Regions from separate parts of the Streptomyces sp. CAI-85 genome, predicted to be linked through region 4. Evidence: riboswitches for the same ligand, from Rfam matches in the RefSeq annotation. Region 4 holds a riboswitch; each other region holds the start of a gene.

What was found. A riboswitch is a leader RNA that binds a small molecule or an ion and turns the genes downstream of it on or off. The one in region 4 is predicted to bind cyclic di-AMP.
Region 1: another riboswitch for cyclic di-AMP. It lies ahead of G6W55_RS05540 (transglycosylase family protein); the one in region 4 lies ahead of G6W55_RS17135 (M23 family metallopeptidase).
Region 2: another riboswitch for cyclic di-AMP. It lies ahead of G6W55_RS29410 (M23 family metallopeptidase); the one in region 4 lies ahead of G6W55_RS17135 (M23 family metallopeptidase).
Region 3: another riboswitch for cyclic di-AMP. It lies ahead of G6W55_RS27330 (transglycosylase SLT domain-containing protein); the one in region 4 lies ahead of G6W55_RS17135 (M23 family metallopeptidase).

The regions. Positions count from the first base shown of each region.
Region 1 covers NZ_JAANNX010000002.1:547,437-551,712, forward strand. The annotation lists gene G6W55_RS05530 (cytochrome P450) at 1-1,005, shown strand, start outside; gene G6W55_RS05535 (transglycosylase family protein) at 1,214-2,224, shown strand; cyclic di-AMP (ydaO/yuaA leader) riboswitch at 2,429-2,597, shown strand; gene G6W55_RS05540 (transglycosylase family protein) at 2,602-3,339, shown strand; gene eno (phosphopyruvate hydratase) at 3,715-4,276, shown strand, end outside.
Region 2 covers NZ_JAANNX010000046.1:17,907-22,182, forward strand. The annotation lists gene G6W55_RS29405 (GntR family transcriptional regulator) at 117-812, opposite strand; gene G6W55_RS29410 (M23 family metallopeptidase) at 1,020-1,772, opposite strand; cyclic di-AMP (ydaO/yuaA leader) riboswitch at 1,787-1,953, opposite strand; gene G6W55_RS29415 (pitrilysin family protein) at 2,239-3,627, opposite strand; gene G6W55_RS29420 (pitrilysin family protein) at 3,624-4,276, opposite strand, start outside.
Region 3 covers NZ_JAANNX010000036.1:15,770-20,045, forward strand. The annotation lists gene G6W55_RS27320 (outer-membrane lipoprotein carrier protein LolA) at 1-830, opposite strand, end outside; gene G6W55_RS27325 (polyprenyl synthetase family protein) at 1,109-2,119, opposite strand; cyclic di-AMP (ydaO/yuaA leader) riboswitch at 2,654-2,862, shown strand; gene G6W55_RS27330 (transglycosylase SLT domain-containing protein) at 2,866-3,351, shown strand; gene G6W55_RS27335 (HAD family hydrolase) at 3,378-4,202, opposite strand.
Region 4 covers NZ_JAANNX010000012.1:163,223-167,498, forward strand. The annotation lists gene G6W55_RS17125 (SIMPL domain-containing protein) at 1-66, opposite strand, end outside; gene G6W55_RS17130 (SGNH/GDSL hydrolase family protein) at 235-1,020, opposite strand; gene G6W55_RS17135 (M23 family metallopeptidase) at 1,270-2,292, opposite strand; cyclic di-AMP (ydaO/yuaA leader) riboswitch at 2,297-2,454, opposite strand; gene G6W55_RS17140 (alpha-galactosidase) at 2,759-4,276, opposite strand, start outside.

The sequences.
Region 1 (4,276 bases), on a different contig from region 4:
CCGGACCACACCCGGCTGCGGCGGCTGGTCAGCAAGGCGTTCACCCCGCGCCGGGTCGCCGAGTTCGCGCCCCGGGTGCAGGAGTTGACGGACCGGCTCATCGACCGGTTCGCCCAGGAGGGCGGCGCCGACCTCATCCACGACTTCGCCTTCCCGCTCCCCATCTACGCCATCTGCGACCTGCTCGGCGTCCCGCGCGAGGACCAGGACGACTTCCGGGACTGGGCGGGCATGATGATCCGGCACGGCGGAGGGCCCCGGGGCGGGGTCGCGCGGTCGGTGAAGAAGATGCGCGGCTATCTCGCCGAGCTGATCCACCGCAAGCGGCAGGCACTCCCTGCCGAACCGGGACCCGGCGAGGACCTCATCTCCGGTCTCATCCGCGCCTCCGACCACGGCGAGCACCTCACCGAGAACGAGGCCGCCGCCATGGCGTTCATCCTGCTCTTCGCCGGTTTCGAGACCACCGTCAACCTCATCGGCAACGGCACCTACGCCCTGCTCACCCACCCCGAGCAGCGCCGCCGCCTCCAGGACTCCCTGGCCGCCGGGGACCGCGGCCTGCTGGAGACCGGCGTCGAGGAACTCCTGCGCTTCGACGGCCCCGTGGAGCTGGCCACCTGGCGCTTCGCCACCGAGCCGCTCACCCTCGGCGGGCAGGACATCGCGGCCGGGGACCCCGTGCTCGTCGTGCTGGCCGCCGCCGACCGTGACCCGGCCCGGTTCACCGACCCGGACACCCTCGACCTCTCCCGCCGCGACAACCAGCACCTCGGCTACGGCCATGGCATCCACTACTGTCTGGGCGCCCCGCTGGCCCGGCTGGAGGGACAGACCGCGCTCGCCACCCTGCTCACCCGGCTGCCGGACCTCCGACTCGCCGCGGACCCGGCCGACTTGAGATGGCGCGGCGGGCTCATCATGCGCGGACTGCGCACCCTGCCGGTCGCGTTCACACCGGCCGAACCCACCCCGGTGCGTGACGGAGCGATCTCCGCTCCGTGACTGAACGCACGTCAGCGGCAGTGTGACGGGCGTGCGGACCAAAGGTGACCGACTCTCAAGTCTGTGATCTTCACGTGATCTGCGCGGCATTAACTTGTGACAAGTGATCGTCTGCCGATACGTTCACTCGTCAGCGCGGCATCCACGGTTCCGGATGCGTCCGCACCGTTGTCGCGCCGGTCAACGCTGTCCAGAGAAAGGCCCCCGCATGCTCTCCGGGTCCGGTCGTCACCGTCGTCCTCGCCAGGCTCCGGCGCTCCTTGTCGCAGCCGGCGTGACCGGCTCCGCCATCGCGATCCCGCTGCTCGCCGCAACCGGCGCCAGCGCGGCCGAGGGCACGGTGTGGGACCAGGTGGCCCAGTGCGAGACCGGCGGCTCCTGGAGCGCCGACAAGGGCACCGGCGAGTACGGCGGCCTCAGCCTCACCCAGGAGCGGTGGGAGACCTACGGCGGGCTGGACTACGCCGCCAGCCCCGACCTGGCCAGCCGCAACCAGCAGATAGCCGTCGCGCAGAAGCTGCTCGCGGCCGAGGGGGTCGGCGCCTGGGGCACCTGCGGGCTGACCTCCGGACTCACCAAGGAGTCCGGCGCGCTGAACGTGGACACGGGCATAGCTGACGGTTCATCCGGTTCGTCTGGTTTGTCCGACCTGTCCAAGGGGGAGTCCGGCTCCTCGGCGTCCGGCGGCTCCACCGGCTCCGGCGCGACCTCGTCGCCCGACGCCTCCGACTCCGCCGAGGGTCCGGCGAGTTCGTCCCCTTCCTCCTCTTCTTCCCCTTCCCCCTCTTCGTCCGCTTCGTCCACCGACGAGGACGACGCGGCCGCCTCCGAGGGTGCCGCGAAACCGGGCGGTGTGGCGACGGGCGGCGGCACGCCCTCCGGCAGCCCCGAAGCGGACGAGTCGGGCGAGTCGGACAAGTGGGTGCAGGACGTGGGTTCTTGGAGCCTCGTCGACACCGGCTCCCTCGGCTCCGGCGGCCGTCACCGCGGCGCCACCGCCGAGGAGGCCCCGGCGGACGGCCTGGCGCCCGCCTCTGCCGGCCGGCACGCCGCCGAGGAGATCTACACGGTCCAGGACGGCGACTCCCTCGCCTCCATCACCGACTCCCTTGGCCTGGAGGGCGGATGGCGCGCCCTGTACGAGGAGAACCTGGAGCGCATCGGTGCCGACCCGGGCGCCATCGTCCCCGGTCAGACGCTGGACACCGGCGCCGAATAGGGCCGGAACACCCCCAAAGACACCGGGAGTTCACGTCACACTTCGCGCCGAATGTCCGGTTTGGTGAAAGTGTGGGATGAGTCTCAGAAGCCCTGATCGTCTTTGAAATTCCGCGAATTCCGTGTCTACGGTCGAGCCGCTCGGCAACCCGGGCCCCGGTCGTCGCAACGCCGAATCCTGCCAGTGGCGGCCCGGGAACAGTCGTCGCGTCAAGCGCCGCAGGCAGGAGCGGGGGACCCAAGGTAAGTGCCGGAACCGGCGGTCGACGCCGGAACCGGCTTGGGGTGAAGCCGTGCACCGTGAGGTGCGCGGCCGGGCAACTCAACCGGCCCGAACCCGACAGCTCACCTCGCAGGCGTCGGTGAGGGGATCGATCCATGCTGTTTTCCGGTAAGGGCAAGCACCGCCGTCCGTCCAAGACCACCCGCGCCGCCATGATCGCCGGCGTCACCGGTGTCGCCGTCGCCGCCCCGCTGATGGCCGCCGGCAACGCCTCCGCCGCCACCGCCTCCGAGTGGGACGCGGTCGCCCAGTGCGAGTCGGGCGGCAACTGGTCCATCAACACCGGCAACGGCTACTACGGCGGCCTCCAGTTCTCCGCCTCCACCTGGGCCGCGTACGGCGGCACCGCCTACGCCTCCCGCGCCGACCTGGCTTCCAAGACGCAGCAGATCACCATCGCCGAGAAGGTCCTCGCGGGCCAGGGCAAGGGTGCCTGGCCGACCTGCGGCGTCGGCCTGTCCAGCACGCCGTTCAACGGCGGCGGCGCCTCGACCGGCTCCGACAGCGGCTCCTCCTCGGCCCAGACCCCGTCCGCCGCCCCGACCGCGGGCAGCACCGGCTCCCGCGCCGGCGAGCAGCAGGCCGCCTCCCGCTCCGCCGAGCGCCCGGCCGTCGTCAAGCGCGAGCAGAGCACCAAGACCGTCACCACCCCGACCGGCAAGAAGGTCAAGAAGGGCGACGGCGAGTACAAGGTCGTCAAGGGCGACACCCTCAGCACCATCGCGGCCGAGCACAAGGTCAAGGGCGGCTGGCAGAAGCTGTTCCAGCTCAACAAGGGCGTCGTCCAGGACGCCGACCTGATCTACCCGGGCCAGCAGCTCCACCTCAAGTGAGCCGCGGCCGGGCCGTCGCTCCCCCCAGGTGACACCCGGCCCCCAGCGGGACCACAGCTTCCCCACAAGCGGGCCCCGCACACTGAATACCCCGTGAGGGTCACCCCCCGTCCTCACGGGCCCCCGCCCCGGTGCGTCTTCCCCCGTACGCACCGGGGCGGGGTTTTTCGTGCGCCGGTTTTTCGCCTCCGCGCCACCCACCCTTTGTTCCGGGCGGAAACAATGGGTACGGTCTAGGGGTACGGCCTGCCTGTCCACCGGACGGTCTGTCTGTCCACGGGACGGTCGGTCGGCTGCCGACGCCCCGAAGGCGGTTAGGCTCTAGTCGCAAGGCCCACCCGGCCCCGCACACCCAGCGTCACATCCAAGAAGGAGATGCTCGTGCCGTCCATCGACGTCGTCGTAGCCCGGGAAATCCTGGACTCCCGAGGCAACCCCACGGTCGAGGTCGAGGTCGGCCTCGACGACGGCAGCACGGGTCGTGCCGCCGTCCCGTCCGGCGCCTCCACCGGCGCCTTCGAGGCCATCGAGCTGCGCGACGGTGACCCGAACCGCTACCAGGGCAAGGGTGTCGAGAAGGCCGTCCTCGCCGTCATCGAGCAGATCGGCCCCGAGCTGGTCGGCTACGACGCCACCGAGCAGCGCCTGATCGACCAGGCGATGTTCGACCTGGACGCCACCGACAACAAGGGCTCCCTCGGCGCCAACGCGATCCTCGGCGTCTCCCTCGCCGTCGCCCACGCCGCCTCCGAGGCCAGCGACCTCCCGCTCTTCCGCTACCTGGGCGGCCCGAACGCGCACCTGCTGCCCGTTCCGATGATGAACATCCTGAACGGCGGCTCGCACGCCGACTCCAACGTGGACATCCAGGAGTTCATGATCGCCCCGATCGGCGCGGAGTCCTTCTCCGAGGCGCTGCGCTGGGGCACCGAGGTCT
Region 2 (4,276 bases), on a different contig from region 4:
GGAAAACATGTCCGGGCATACGAAGGGCTCGACACCGGAATTTCCGGGCGCGCGATGAAAAGGGCAGCGGAAATACAGCTCCGCCGAATACCTCTTCTTTGTATACGGCCACCGTGTTAATGCCGCAGACCCGTGATGTTTACGGGAGGTTGCGAAGTCCTCACACGATCGGCGCGCTCGGTCCCGCCGGAGAATCGCAGCCGGTGCGCGGCCGTCGCGCGCTCGGTGTGCAGCGCCGTGAGCGCCCGCGCGCGGTCTCCGTCGCCGCGCGCCACCGCGTCCACGATCGCGCCGTGCTGGACCCAGGACTCCACCGGGTCGGCCGGGGCGTCCACCGCGTACATCCAGGCGATCTTGTGCCGGAGCTGGGTGAGCATCGAGGTCAGGGCCTGGCTCCCGGAGGCCTGGGCGAGCGTCTCGTGGAACCAGCCGCCCAGGGAGCGCAGATCCTCGCTGTTGCCCCTCCTGGCGCGCTCCTGGCCCAGCCGGACGAGTCCGCGCAGCACCTTCAGATGGGCCTCGGTGCGGCGCTGGGCGGCGCGGGCGGCGCCGAGCGGTTCGAGGAGCATCCGCATCTCCAGCAGGTCGGCCGCCTCGTGCTCGGTGGGCTCGGCCACGCACGCGCCCGCGTGCCGGCGTGTGACCACGAAGCCCTCGGCCTCCAGGGTGCGCAGCGCCTCGCGGACGGGGACCCGGGAAACTCCGTAGCGGCGGGCGAGGAGTTCCTCGGTGAGGCGGCTGCCGCGCTCGTAGACACCGGCGACGATGTCGTCCCGGATCGCCGTGCACACCGAATGCGCCGGAATACGCATGACCGACCTCCGCCTTAATCCCCGTGAAACGTCGACGATTGACGTGTGTTCCGTGACTCTATTGCAATGAGCCGGAATTTCCGACGGCAGGCCGGAATCCAGGGATATTTTTTGGACAGCGGGTGCCCGAAAACGACGAAAGCCCCGGCCGTGGGGCCGGGGCCGGACGATGTGTCGCCGTCCGCCGTCAGAAGCTGTCGTGCGTCGTCAGAGGTTCACGCCGTGCGAGCGGAGGTAGGCGACCGGGTCCAGGTCGGAGCCGTACTCCGCCGTGGTGCGGGCCTCGAAGTGCAGGTGCGCGCCGGTGACGTTGCCGGTCGCGCCGGACAGGCCGATCTGCTGGCCCGGGGTGACCTGCTGGCCGACCGAGACACCGATGGAGGACAGGTGACCGTACTGGGTGTACGTGCCGTCGTTCATCTTGATGACGATCTGGTTGCCGTACGCGCCGCCCCAGCCGGCCTCCACGACGGTGCCCATGCCGACCGCGTGCACCGGGGTGCCGCTGGAGGCGTGGAAGTCGACGCCGGTGTGGCTGCCGGAGGACCACAGAGAGCTGCTGGCCTGGTAGCCGGTGGAGACGTAGGAGCCGCTGATCGGCATCACGAAGGTGTTGAGGCGCTTGCGCTCGGCCTCACGGGCGGCACGCGCGCGTGCCTCGCGCTCCTCGGCGGCCTTCTTGGCGGCGGCCTCGCGGGCGGCCTCCTCGAAGGCGGCTTCCTTCTGCGCCATGACCTGGTTGTCGATCTGGTCGGCGACGTCGTCGCCGGTGACCACGGGGATCAGCGCGGTCTGCGCGGGGGCGGGTTCCGCGGCGAAGGCCGGGGAGGAGGCGACAGTGGCCATCACGCCGGTGGTGGTGAGAGCCGCGACGCCGGCCGCGCGGGCGCTGGTGCGCTGCATCCGGCTGGGGCGACGGTGCTTCCCGGCCGGCTTCCCGGCGGCGTAGGTGAACGCCATGAAGTTGGGCGGTCCTTTCCTTCCTTCTCGCCTACCGGGTTAGCTGACGGGTTCGGAGCAGGAAGGTCTCCTACGGGCCCCCTCGCGTACGCGCGGGCGTCCGATTCACCCCAGGGACTGCACAGAGTGGGTCCCCGGCTCCCCTGGCTCGCGCCGTACGGGGACTCGGCGATGACTGTCCGGTGCCGCGGATGCGGCGCACTGCCTGACGAACAGCCCGACTGACGCTATGCGGCGCCGCTTTCAATCCTCAAACGGATCACGGTTTTTGTAGCGCACGCCACAGGGCAGACAGGCAGCCTCCGCATCAATTCGGACATCTGGCGGCCCTGGTGACGCTTCCGTCGCCCAGGGCCGCCCGACGCGTGTGGCGGACGTACGCGCGTACGCGGCCGCGCAGTTGTCCGTTTGCCGGCTACTCGGCGTGTCCGGCTACTCGGCGTGTCCGGCTACGCGGTGTGTCCGGCTACTCGGCCGCGACGACCGTCACCTCGCCGATCCCGAGGGCCGCCACGGCGTCCCGGATCTGCGAGGCGTCGCCCACGAGGACCGTGACCAGGCGGTCCACCGGGAAGGCGTTCACGGCCGCCGCGGTGGCCTCCACGGTGCCGGTCGCGGCCAACTGCTGGTACAGCGTGGCCTGGTAGTCGTCGGGCAGGTGCTGCTCGACCTGGTCGGCGAGCGTGCCCGCGACGGCGGCGGCGGTCTCGTACTTCAGCGGCGCCACACCGACGAGGTTCTGCACCGCGACGTCGCGCTCGGCGTCGGTGAGCCCCTCGGCCGCGAGGGTGCGCAGCACCTTCCACAGGTCGTCCAGGGCCGGCCCGGTGTTCGGGGTGTCCACGGAGCCGCTGATGGCGAGCAGCGCGGCGCCCGAGCCGTCCGGGGCGGAACGCAGGACCTGGCCGAACGCCCGCACGCCGTAGGTGTAGCCCTTCTCCTCGCGCAGGACGCGGTCCAGACGGGAGGTGAGGGTGCCGCCGAGGCAGTAGGTGCCGAGCACCTGCGCGGCCCACACGCGGTCGTGCCGGTCGGCGCCGATCCGGCCGATCAGGAGCTGCGTCTGGACGGCACCCGGGCGGTCCACGATGACGACCCGGCCGGCGTCGTCGGCGGTCACCGGAGCGACCGGCAGGGGCTGGGCCTGGGAACCCGTCCAGGCGCCCAGGGTGTCGCCGAGCAGCGCCTCCAGGTCGACACCGGTGAGGTCGCCGACGACCACGGCGGAGGCGGTGGCGGGCCGGACGTGCTTCTCGTAGAAGGCACGGACGGCCGCCGAGTCGATGTTCTCGACGGTCTCCGCGGTGCCCTGGCGGGGGCGCGACATGCGCGCGGTGGCCGGGAACAGCTCCTTGGACAGTTCCTTGGCCGCGCGGCGGGAGGGGTTGGCCAGCTCGTGCGGGATCTCGTCCAGGCGGTTGCGGACCAGGCGTTCGACCTCGCTGTCGGCGAACGCGGGCGCGCGCAGGGCGTCGGCGACCAGGCCGAGCGCCTTCGGCAGCCGGGAGACGGGCACCTCCAGGCTCAGCCGGACGCCGGGGTGGTCGGCGTGTGCGTCGAGGGTGGCGCCGCAGCGCTCCAGCTCGGCGGCGAACTCCTCGGCGGAGTGCTTGTCGGTGCCCTCGGAGAAGGCGCGCGCCATGATCGTGGCGACGCCGTCCAGACCGGCCGGCTCGGCGTCCAGGGGCGCGTCGAGGATGATCTCGACGGCGACGACCTGCTGGCCGGGGCGGTGGCAGTGCAGCACGGTGAGGCCGTTGGCCAGCGTGCCGCGCGCGGGTGCCGGGAAGGCCCACGGGGTGGCCTCGCCGGCCTGGGGCTGGGGGTGGAACTCCATCGCGGCGAGCTCGCTCACTGGGCCGCCTCCTCGTTCTCGTCCTGGTCGGCGGTGGCTTCGGGGGCGGCGGGCTCGTAGACGAGGACCGCGCGGTTGTCGGGCCGCAGGCGCGCTTCGGCGACCTGCCGCACCTCCTCCGGGGTGATGTCCAGCACGCGCTGTACGGCGGTCAGGGCGAGCTGCGGGTCGCCGAACAGGACGGCGAAGCGGCACAGTTCGTCCGCGCGCCCGGCGACCGTGCCGAGCCGGTCCAGCCACTCGCGCTCCAACTGGGCCTGGGCGCGCTCCATTTCCTCGTCCGTGGGGCCGTCCGCGGCGAACCGGGCGAGTTCCTCGTCGATGGCGGCCTCGATGACGGGCACCTCGACGTCCCCGGACGTCTTCACGTCCAGCCAGCCCAGGGAGGGTGCCCCGGCGAGCCGCAGCAGTCCGAAGCCGGCGGCGACGGCCGTACGGTCGCGGCGCACCAGCCGGTTGTAGAGGCGGGAGGACTCGCCGCCGCCGAGGACGGTGAGCGCGAGGTCGGCCGCGTCGCTCTCGCGCGTGCCGTCGTGCGGGAGCCGGTAGGCGGCCATCAGGGCGCGGGACGGCACCTCCTCCTCGATGACCTCGCGCAGCTCCTCGCCGATGACCTCGGGCAGCGCGCCGTCACGTGGGGTGGGCTTGC
Region 3 (4,276 bases), on a different contig from region 4:
TCGAAGGTGGACGCGGCCGGCTTGGCGAAGCTGACCTGGGTGAAGCCCGCGTCCACGACGGCGGAGCCGCCGCTCGCCGGGGTGAGCGTGAACTTCAGCGGCAGGCCCGTCTTCGCGTCCACCGCGATGCTGATCGCGCCGACCGTGGACCCGGACTGCCTGGGCTTGATCACCAGGCGGTAGGCGTCGCGGCCGGCCACGTGGACCGTGCCGTCGACGGTGACCGACGTGGTGTCGTCGACCGCCTTGAGCGCTTCCTCGGTGAGGCCCTCGGGCGTGGCCGGACGCTTCTCCTCCGCCTTTCCGCTCTCCTCGGTGGTGGAGTGGTAGACCTCGTTGGAGGCGCTGTCGTACCCCCACAGGTCCTTGCCGTCGTGGATGACGCTGTACTCGGACGCGTCCTCCAGGAGGGAGAGCTTCTGGCGGTCCGGGCCGTCGGTGGCGACGCGCAGGGTGTGGGTGCCCGAGGCGAGTTCGGTGAGCTTGGCGGACGGGTCGGCGGACGATCCGTCGCCGCCGCCGGTGGCACCGGAGAGCAGTCCGCTCTCCAGTCCGCCGAGGTCGGGCAGGCCCAGGTCGGTGGTGATCTTCACGGTGCCGGACAACTGCTCGACGTCCGACGCGGCGATCTTGTCGATGAGCTGCTGTGCGGTGATCTTCGGCAGGTCGGGGTCGCCGGAGTCGGCGAGCGCCGGGACCAGCCCGATCGTCGCCGCCGCCACGCCCACCACGGTGACCGGGACGACGTACCGCACGGCCTTGCGCCGCCCGACGCGCAGGTCGTCTGCCTCCCCGGCGGTCGTGTTGTCGTCGGTTGCGTTCGGTGCCATGTGTGCCTTACCTCCGTCGTCGGCGGCGGCCGGTCTCTCACGTGCGAACGTCCCCACCCCGAGCCGCCATTCTCACCCGAATCGGTGAGGAGTGGTGTTTTCCGTGATGTCCATCTGACCAAATCGGAGCCGACGAAGCGTCACCCCGAGGACTCAACTCCGTGTACGCCTCCGGTATGACACCCGGGGGCGGTGGCCCGCCCGGACCCGTAGGGGTCGCGCGACGACACGGCAGGGACGGAAGCGGAGGGGGGGCCGCGGGAGAGGGGTACGGCGGTTCAGCCCGCCCGGTGCACCACCGCGTCGCACAGCTCCGTCAGCGCGGACTTCGCGTCGCACTCGGGGAGCGGGGCCAGCGCGGCGCGCGCCTCCTTGGCGTAGCGCACGGTGTCCCGGCGGGCCTGCTCCAGCGCCGGGTGGTCGCGCAGCGCGGCGACCGCCTCGGCGAGCCGGGCGTCGTCGGTGAGGTCGGAGTCGAGCAGCTCGCACAGCGCGACGTCCTCGGGGAGCCCCTGCCGGGCGGCGCGCTCCCGCAGCCGCAGCACCGGCAGCGTGGGCACGCCCTCGCGCAGGTCGGTGCCGGGCGTCTTGCCGGACTCGTGGGAGGCGGAGGCGATGTCCAGGACGTCGTCCGCCAACTGGAAGGCGACGCCGAGCCGCTCGCCGTACTGGGTGAGCACGTCGACGACCGTGTCGTCGGCGCCGGACATCATCGCGCCGAAGCGGCAGGACACCGCGACCAGCGAGCCGGTCTTGCCGCCGAGCACGTCGAGGTAGTGCTCGACCGGGTCCCGTCCGTCGACCGGTCCCGCGGTCTCCAGGATCTGGCCCGTGACGAGCCGCTCGAACGCCTCGGCCTGGACCCGTACGGCCTCGGGGCCGAGGTCGGCCAGGATGTGCGAGGCCCGCGCGAAGAGGAAGTCGCCGGTGAGGACGGCGAGGGAGTTGCCCCAGCGGGCGTTGGCGCTGGGCACCCCGCGCCGTACGGCCGCCTCGTCCATGACGTCGTCGTGGTACAGGGTCGCCAGATGGGTCAGCTCGACCACCACGGCGGACGGCACGACCCCCGGCGCGTACGGGTCGCCGAAGCGCGCCGCGAGCATCACGAGCAGCGGACGGAACCGCTTCCCGCCGGCCCGCAGGAGGTGCTGTGCGGCCTCCGTGATGAACGGAACCTCGCTCTTGGTGGCCTCGAGCAAGCCTTCCTCGACAGCCGCCAGTCCGGCCTGGACATCGGCTTCCAGAGCCTGGTCCCGCACGCTCAGCCCGAACGGCTCGACGACGGTCACGAGGGGTCTCCTGTCTGCTGGTGTCTACGGGCGATTACGCGGTTTGTCGATAGGTCTCTGCGCTCACTCAAGTCAGCGTATCCGGTCACGTTTCGATCACCGATAGCCCCCACGTCCGCCCGGGCCCGAATGCACTCGCCCGGGAGGTGCCCTGCTCAGGGCGGGCGGTGTCGGATCACGACCGATATGTTTCTGATCAGGCGATATGAAGAGACATTCACCGCAAATCCAAGGTGGGCAATACGGGGGAATGCGGAAGCCCGGCAAGGCCGTGACCCTTTACGCAGAGCATGGGCTTATTGCCCGTTTCACCCCTCTTGTGGATGCCGGTGAGTTGGCTCACTCCCCCCGATCCGGCCCTGCGGGGCGACACCCTGCGGGTACCCCCCGACTCCTCGTGCCACTCAGGCGAGTTGAGGCTTTGCGATCACAAAGGATCAAGCACCCCATAGAGCACTGATCAAGGTCAATAGGGCCGAACTGTGAATTGGCCTCTTGTTCCGGACATGTGCTCTCGCATACGTTCCCGGCCTGTCGGGCGGAACGCCGAATCCTGCCGCCGCCCGGCACCCACCGAGAACTCATGGCAGGAGCGGGGGAACCAGGTAAGTCGCCCTACCGAAATGTCCACGAAAACGGACACAACGGTACGGCTCGGGGTGAAGTCGCGTCCGTCCGGACGCGGCCGGGCAGCTCCCGCCCGAACCCGACAGCTCACCTCGCAGGCGCCGGAGAGGAACCTCGTCATGCCCGCTGCCGCTCAGCACCGCCGTACCCGCCGCACCCGTATCGCCCGCACCCTCGCCGTGGCCGCCGCCGGCGCCGGTGTGCTCGCCCTGCCGCTGGTCGGCGCGAGCACCGCGTCCGCCGCCACCTCGGCCGGCAACACGAGCACCACCGTCGCCGGGTACCCCAACAACCTGGACGGCTGGATCCGCGAATCCCTCGCGATCATGGCCGAGAAGCGCATCCCGGGCAGCTACAACGGCATCCACCGCAACATCATCCGCGAGTCGTCGGGCAACCCGGCCGCCATCAACCTGTGGGACTCCAACGCGGCCAAGGGCACCCCGTCCAAGGGCCTGCTCCAGGTGATCGACCCGACCTTCACCGCGTACCACGTGGCCGGGACCTCGTTCGACCCGTTCGACCCGGTCGCCAACATCACCGCCGCCTGCAACTACGCGGCCGCGCGCTACGGCTCGATCGACAACGTGTTCGGCGCGTACTGAGCCGACCCCCGGATTTCGGAGGCCGGTCAGGGATAGAGACGTTCGAGGACGACGGCCACGCCGTCGTCCTCGTTCGACGTCGTCACCTCGTCGGCCAGCGCCTTCAGCTCGGGGTGCGCGTTGGCCATCGCCACGCCGTGACCGGCCCACACGAACATCGGGATGTCGTTGGGCATGTCCCCGAAGGCAACGGTCTCCTCCGGGCCCACCCCGAGGTGCTCGGCGGCCAGCGCCAGGCCCGTCGCCTTGGTGATCCCGCACGGCTGGAGCTCCACCGTGCCGGGCCCCGACATGGTGACCGTGGCGAGCGAGCCCACCACCGAGCGGGCCGTCGCCGCCAACTCGTCGTCGGACAGGGCCGGATGGCGCAGCAGCACCTTGCTGATCGGCTCGCACCACAGGTCGTCCCGGGAGGCGACCCGCAGCGCCGGCAGGGTCGGGTGCGGCATCTCGTAGCCGGGCTCGATGAGGGTGAGCCCGTCGACGCCGTCCTGGTCGACGGCCGCGTACACCTGCCCGACCTCGGCCTCGATCTTGCCGAGCGCGGTCTCGGCCAACTCCCGGTCCAGGGTGACCGACCAGAGCAGACGGTTCGCGCCGGCGTCGTACAACTGCGCGCCCTGGCCGCACACCGCGAGCCCCCTGCTGTGCAGCCGGTCGAGCAACGGCCGTACGCGGGGCGCCGGTCGGCCCGTCACGACCAGATGGCGTGCGCCGGCGGCCGCCACCCGCGCGAGCGCGTCGAGCGACCGGTCGGAGAAGGTGTCGTCGCCGCGGAGCAGCGTGCCGTCCAGGTCGGTGGCGATGAGGGAGTACGCGGTGCGCGCGGCATATGCGAGGGGTGCGGCCATGATCAGAGAATACGTATCCCGCACCCGTCGGACTCGACGCGAACCGGACGTCGGCCAAGTCCGGTCCGCTTCTG
Region 4 (4,276 bases):
GGCCGGCAGCCCTAGGGCGAGGAGGGTGACGAGGGCCGCGGCGACGGGCGTACGGGTGGGGCGCATACGGAACCGGTCCTTCGGAGGGGCGGACGGGGCGGGTGATGTGCGGTCATCCCAGCACCCGGACCCGCGCGCGCCCGCGCACCACTCCCGTCCGATCACCTCACTGGTGGAGCGGCCGGTCGTACTCGTCGTACCTACGGCGCCGGCCGGCCGCCCCGTCCCGCTCGGTCACGCCACCGCCGAGATCCGGGTCCGGATGTCGTCGGGGGAGAGCGTGCCCTTGGCGGTCACATGGTCGCCCGAGGACTCCCCGCGCAGCCGCCGTCCGATCCACGGCACCAGGTACTCGCGCGCCCAGTGGACGTCGTCCCGGCGGATCTCGAGGGTGCCGCGCGGCGGGAGCTGCGGCCAGGGCTGCTCCGGGTCGGCCGGCACCTCCAGGCCGAGGACCTGCCCGGCGCGCAGCGCCACACGCGTGTGGCCCTCCGGGGAGAGATGGAGTCGGTCGCCGTCCCAGGCCCGGCGGTCCTGCACGGACCGCAGGGACCACAGGTCGAGCACCGGGCAGCCGTAGCGGTCGGCGACGGCGCGGACGTGCCCGTTGTAGGTGGCGATCTTGCCGCGCAGATGCTTGAGCACGGGGACGCCACGGGTGTCGAAGCCGGTGGTCACCAGGACCGTGCCGGACACGGCGGTGAGTGCCGCGACCGCCCGCTCGAAGCGCTCGGCGACCTCGTCGGGGTCGGTGCCGGGCCGCAGGATGTCGTTGCCGCCGGCGCAGAAGGACACGAGGTCGGGCGCGAGGTCCACGGCCTGCGGAAGCTGGTCCTCCATGATCTGGTCGAGCAGCTTGCCGCGCACGGCCAGGTTCGCGTATCGGAAGTCGCCCTCGGGTCGGCGGTCCGCGAGGAGTACCGCGAACCGGTCGGCCCAGCCGACGAACGCCCCGTCGGGGCCAGGGTCGCCGACGCCCTCGGTGAAGCTGTCCCCCACCGCCACGTACGACCCGATCACTGATCTGTTGTCATTCTTCGAATCGTCTGCCACGGCAGATCATGATTCACCTTCTAATGTGACTTACGCGACCGTAGGCAGGGGTTGACGGACGGTGAGATAAGCCACTCCTAAAGAGTTGGCCAACCGGGGAATAACGTCCCGCGGTACGTCGAAGGCCGGACCCCGGGAGCGGGGTCCGGCCTTCGACGGCGCGTCAGGGCCTGTCAGGGCGCCTCGGGAAGCGCTGGTGCGGGGGCGGTCGACCGGTCAGCCGACCGAGACTCCGTGCGAGCGGAGGTAGGCGACCGGGTCCACGTCCGAGCCGTAGTTCGGCGTGGTGCGGATCTCGAAGTGCAGGTGCGGTCCGGTCACGTTGCCGGTGGCACCCGAGAGGCCGACCTGCTGGCCCGCGGTCACGGTCTGGCCGGCCGAGACGGAGAGCGAGGACAGGTGGGCGTACTGGGCGTAGTGGCCGTCGTTCAGCTTGATGACGACCTGGTTGCCGTACGCGCCGCCCCAGCCGGCGGAGACGACGGTGCCCGCCGCGACGGCCTTGAGGGAGGTGCCCGTCGGGACGACGAAGTCGACACCGGTGTGGTAGCCGCTGGACCACATGCTGCCCGACATCCGGTACGGCGTACCGACCGTGGCGCCGGCCACCGGCAGGCTGAACCCGGAGGAGGCGGTGGTGGAGTTCTCGGCGGCCGGGGTGCTCGGCTGCGAGGCCGACGCCTGGGAGTCCGAGGAGCCGGCGGACGACGAGGACTGCGCGGGCTGCGACTTCTGCGCCGGCTTCGAGGGCTGCACGGGCTCGGCCGACTGCGCCGACCCACGCGCCTCGGACGACTTGGGCGCGGTGGTGGGGGCGGAGGACGCGGCCTTCTTGCCGATCGACAGCTTCAGGCCCGGGTGGATCAGCGAGGGGTTGTCGCCGACGGCCCGCCGGTTGTCCTGGTACAGCCGCTGCCAGCCGCCGTCGACACCCTGCTCGTCGGCGATCCGCGAGAGGTAGTCGCCGGAGCGGACGGTGTACGTGCTGTGCTTCGCGCCCGACTTGCCCGACTTGTGTGCCACCGGAGCCGCCTGCGCGGTCTTCTCCGCGACCCGTTCCACGGTCTTCGCCACGGCCTGTTCCGGAACGGACGCCGAGGCGGACTGGGTGGGGGCCGCGTGGGCACCCGTGGCCCCCAGGAGCGGGAGGGCGAGAGCGGCTCCGCCGGTTCCGGCGGCGGCGATGGAGCGGGTGAATCGCTGGGACTTCGGACGGCGGTGCTTACCCTTCGCGGGCATGGCGCATTCCTCTCCGGCGCCTGCGAGGTGAGCTGTCGGGTGCGGACTGGAGATGTCCGGCCGTGCCGAGGCACGGCTTTACCCCAAGCCTGTTCCGGGACCGGAACAGGCGGTTGTGCCTGTGGGTCCCCCGCTCCTGCCGTGCACGGGTGAGTGTGCGGTCCCCGGACGGCGGCAGGATGAGGCGTCCGTCCGGATTGGTCTGGAACGTAGGCGACCGCGACGCACAGGGACAAGCAGAGGTTGTGCCGTTGACGCATTTCTCTTGATCCGCAGGGATATTTCCCGGTGACACTCCGTGTTTCGAATGGCCCCTTTTTCCCTTAACACCCTGGAAAAGCATGTGAATTACGTGAACATGACGGGCGACGCACGGTCACGGTATGACGCTGCTCACGTGACAGTGCTCCAGGTTCCTTTATTCCAGAGCGAGTTGGAATGAAGGATTTCAATTCGGACAGAACGCCTAGATGCGACGCAGTCGGATAACCGCCGCATCGAGGTCACCGCTCAGCCCGGTCCGCAGTCCGTGGTGCAGCAGCACCGCACCTCGGTGCACTTCGCCCGTTTCGCGGCATTCGTACGTCGCTGCCGGGTCGAGTCCGCGCAGCCGCAGCGCCGGGACGGGTTCGCCGTAGCGCTGCGCCTGGAGCCAGGCGAGGACGACGCTCTCGTCGCCGCGCACGTACTGCACGGCACTGAGTCCGCCCGTCGGCGGGCGCAGCCGGTACAGGTCGCCCCGCTGCACGACGGGCCTGATCTCCTTGTAGAGGTCCACCCAGCGCCGGGCCTCGGCCAGCTCCTCCGCGCTCCACTCGGAGAGGTCCCCGCCGATCCCGAGCACCCCGGCCATGGCGCTCACGAACCGGAACCGCAGAGAGCTGACCCGGCCGTTGAGCTGGGCGTTGGGGCTGTCGGTGACCCAGGCGGCCATCACCCGGGCGGGGTGGATCTGGCTGAAGCCGTGCTGGATGCCGAGCCGGTCCAGCGGGTCGGTGTTGTCGGAGGTCCACACCTGGTCGGTACGGCTCATGATCCCGAGGTCGATCCGCCCGCCGCCGCCCGAGCAGGACTCGAAGGCGACCCCGGGGTGGGCGGCCCGCAGCCGGTCGAGCAGGGCGTACAGCGCCCTGACGTGGTCGACCCACAGGCGCTGCGGATAGGGGTCGTCCGGCCAGCCCGCGTCGGTGAAGCAGCGGTTGAAGTCCCACTTCACATAGTCGATGGGCGCGCTGGAGAGCAGTCCGTCGAGCTGGTCCCACAGGTATTCCTGGACGTCCTCGCGGGCGAGGTTCAGCATGAGCTGATTGCGGAACTCCGTCCGCTTTCGTCCCGGTTGGAACTGCACCCAGTCGGGGTGCGCCCGGTACAGATCGCTGTCCGGGTTGACCATCTCGGGCTCGACCCAGATCCCGAACCGCATGCCGAGGGCATGCACCCGGTCGGCGAGCGGCTTGAGGCCGTGCGGGAAGCGCTCGGGGTTGGGCCGCCAGTCGCCGAGCCCGGCCCGGTCGCTGGTGCGGGCCCCGAACCAGCCGTCGTCGACGACGAACAGCTCCACGCCGATCTCCGCGGCGCGCCGGGCCAGGGCGGCCTGCTGCTCCTCGGAGATGTCGAAGAAGGTGGCCTCCCAGGAGTTGAACAGCACCGGACGGTCCCGCTCCGCGTCCGGGACGACATGGGCGCGCTGGTAGGCGTGCCAGGTGCGGCTGGCGCCGCCGAAGCCGCCGTCGCTCCACAGCCCCGCGAAGAGGGGCGTGGTGAAGGACTCCCCCGCGGCGAGCGACAGCAGGCCGGAGTCGTCGTGGCCGGCGCCGCCGGTGATCTGCACGCGCGCGTCCGGGAGTTGTGCGACGGCGATGCGCCAGGAGCCGGACCAGCCGAGGGCACAGCCGTAGACCTCGCCGCGCTCCTCGGTGGCGTCGGTGTCGAGCGCCACCCAGGGCAGATGCTGGTGGCCGGTGTGACCGCGGCGGCTGCCGAT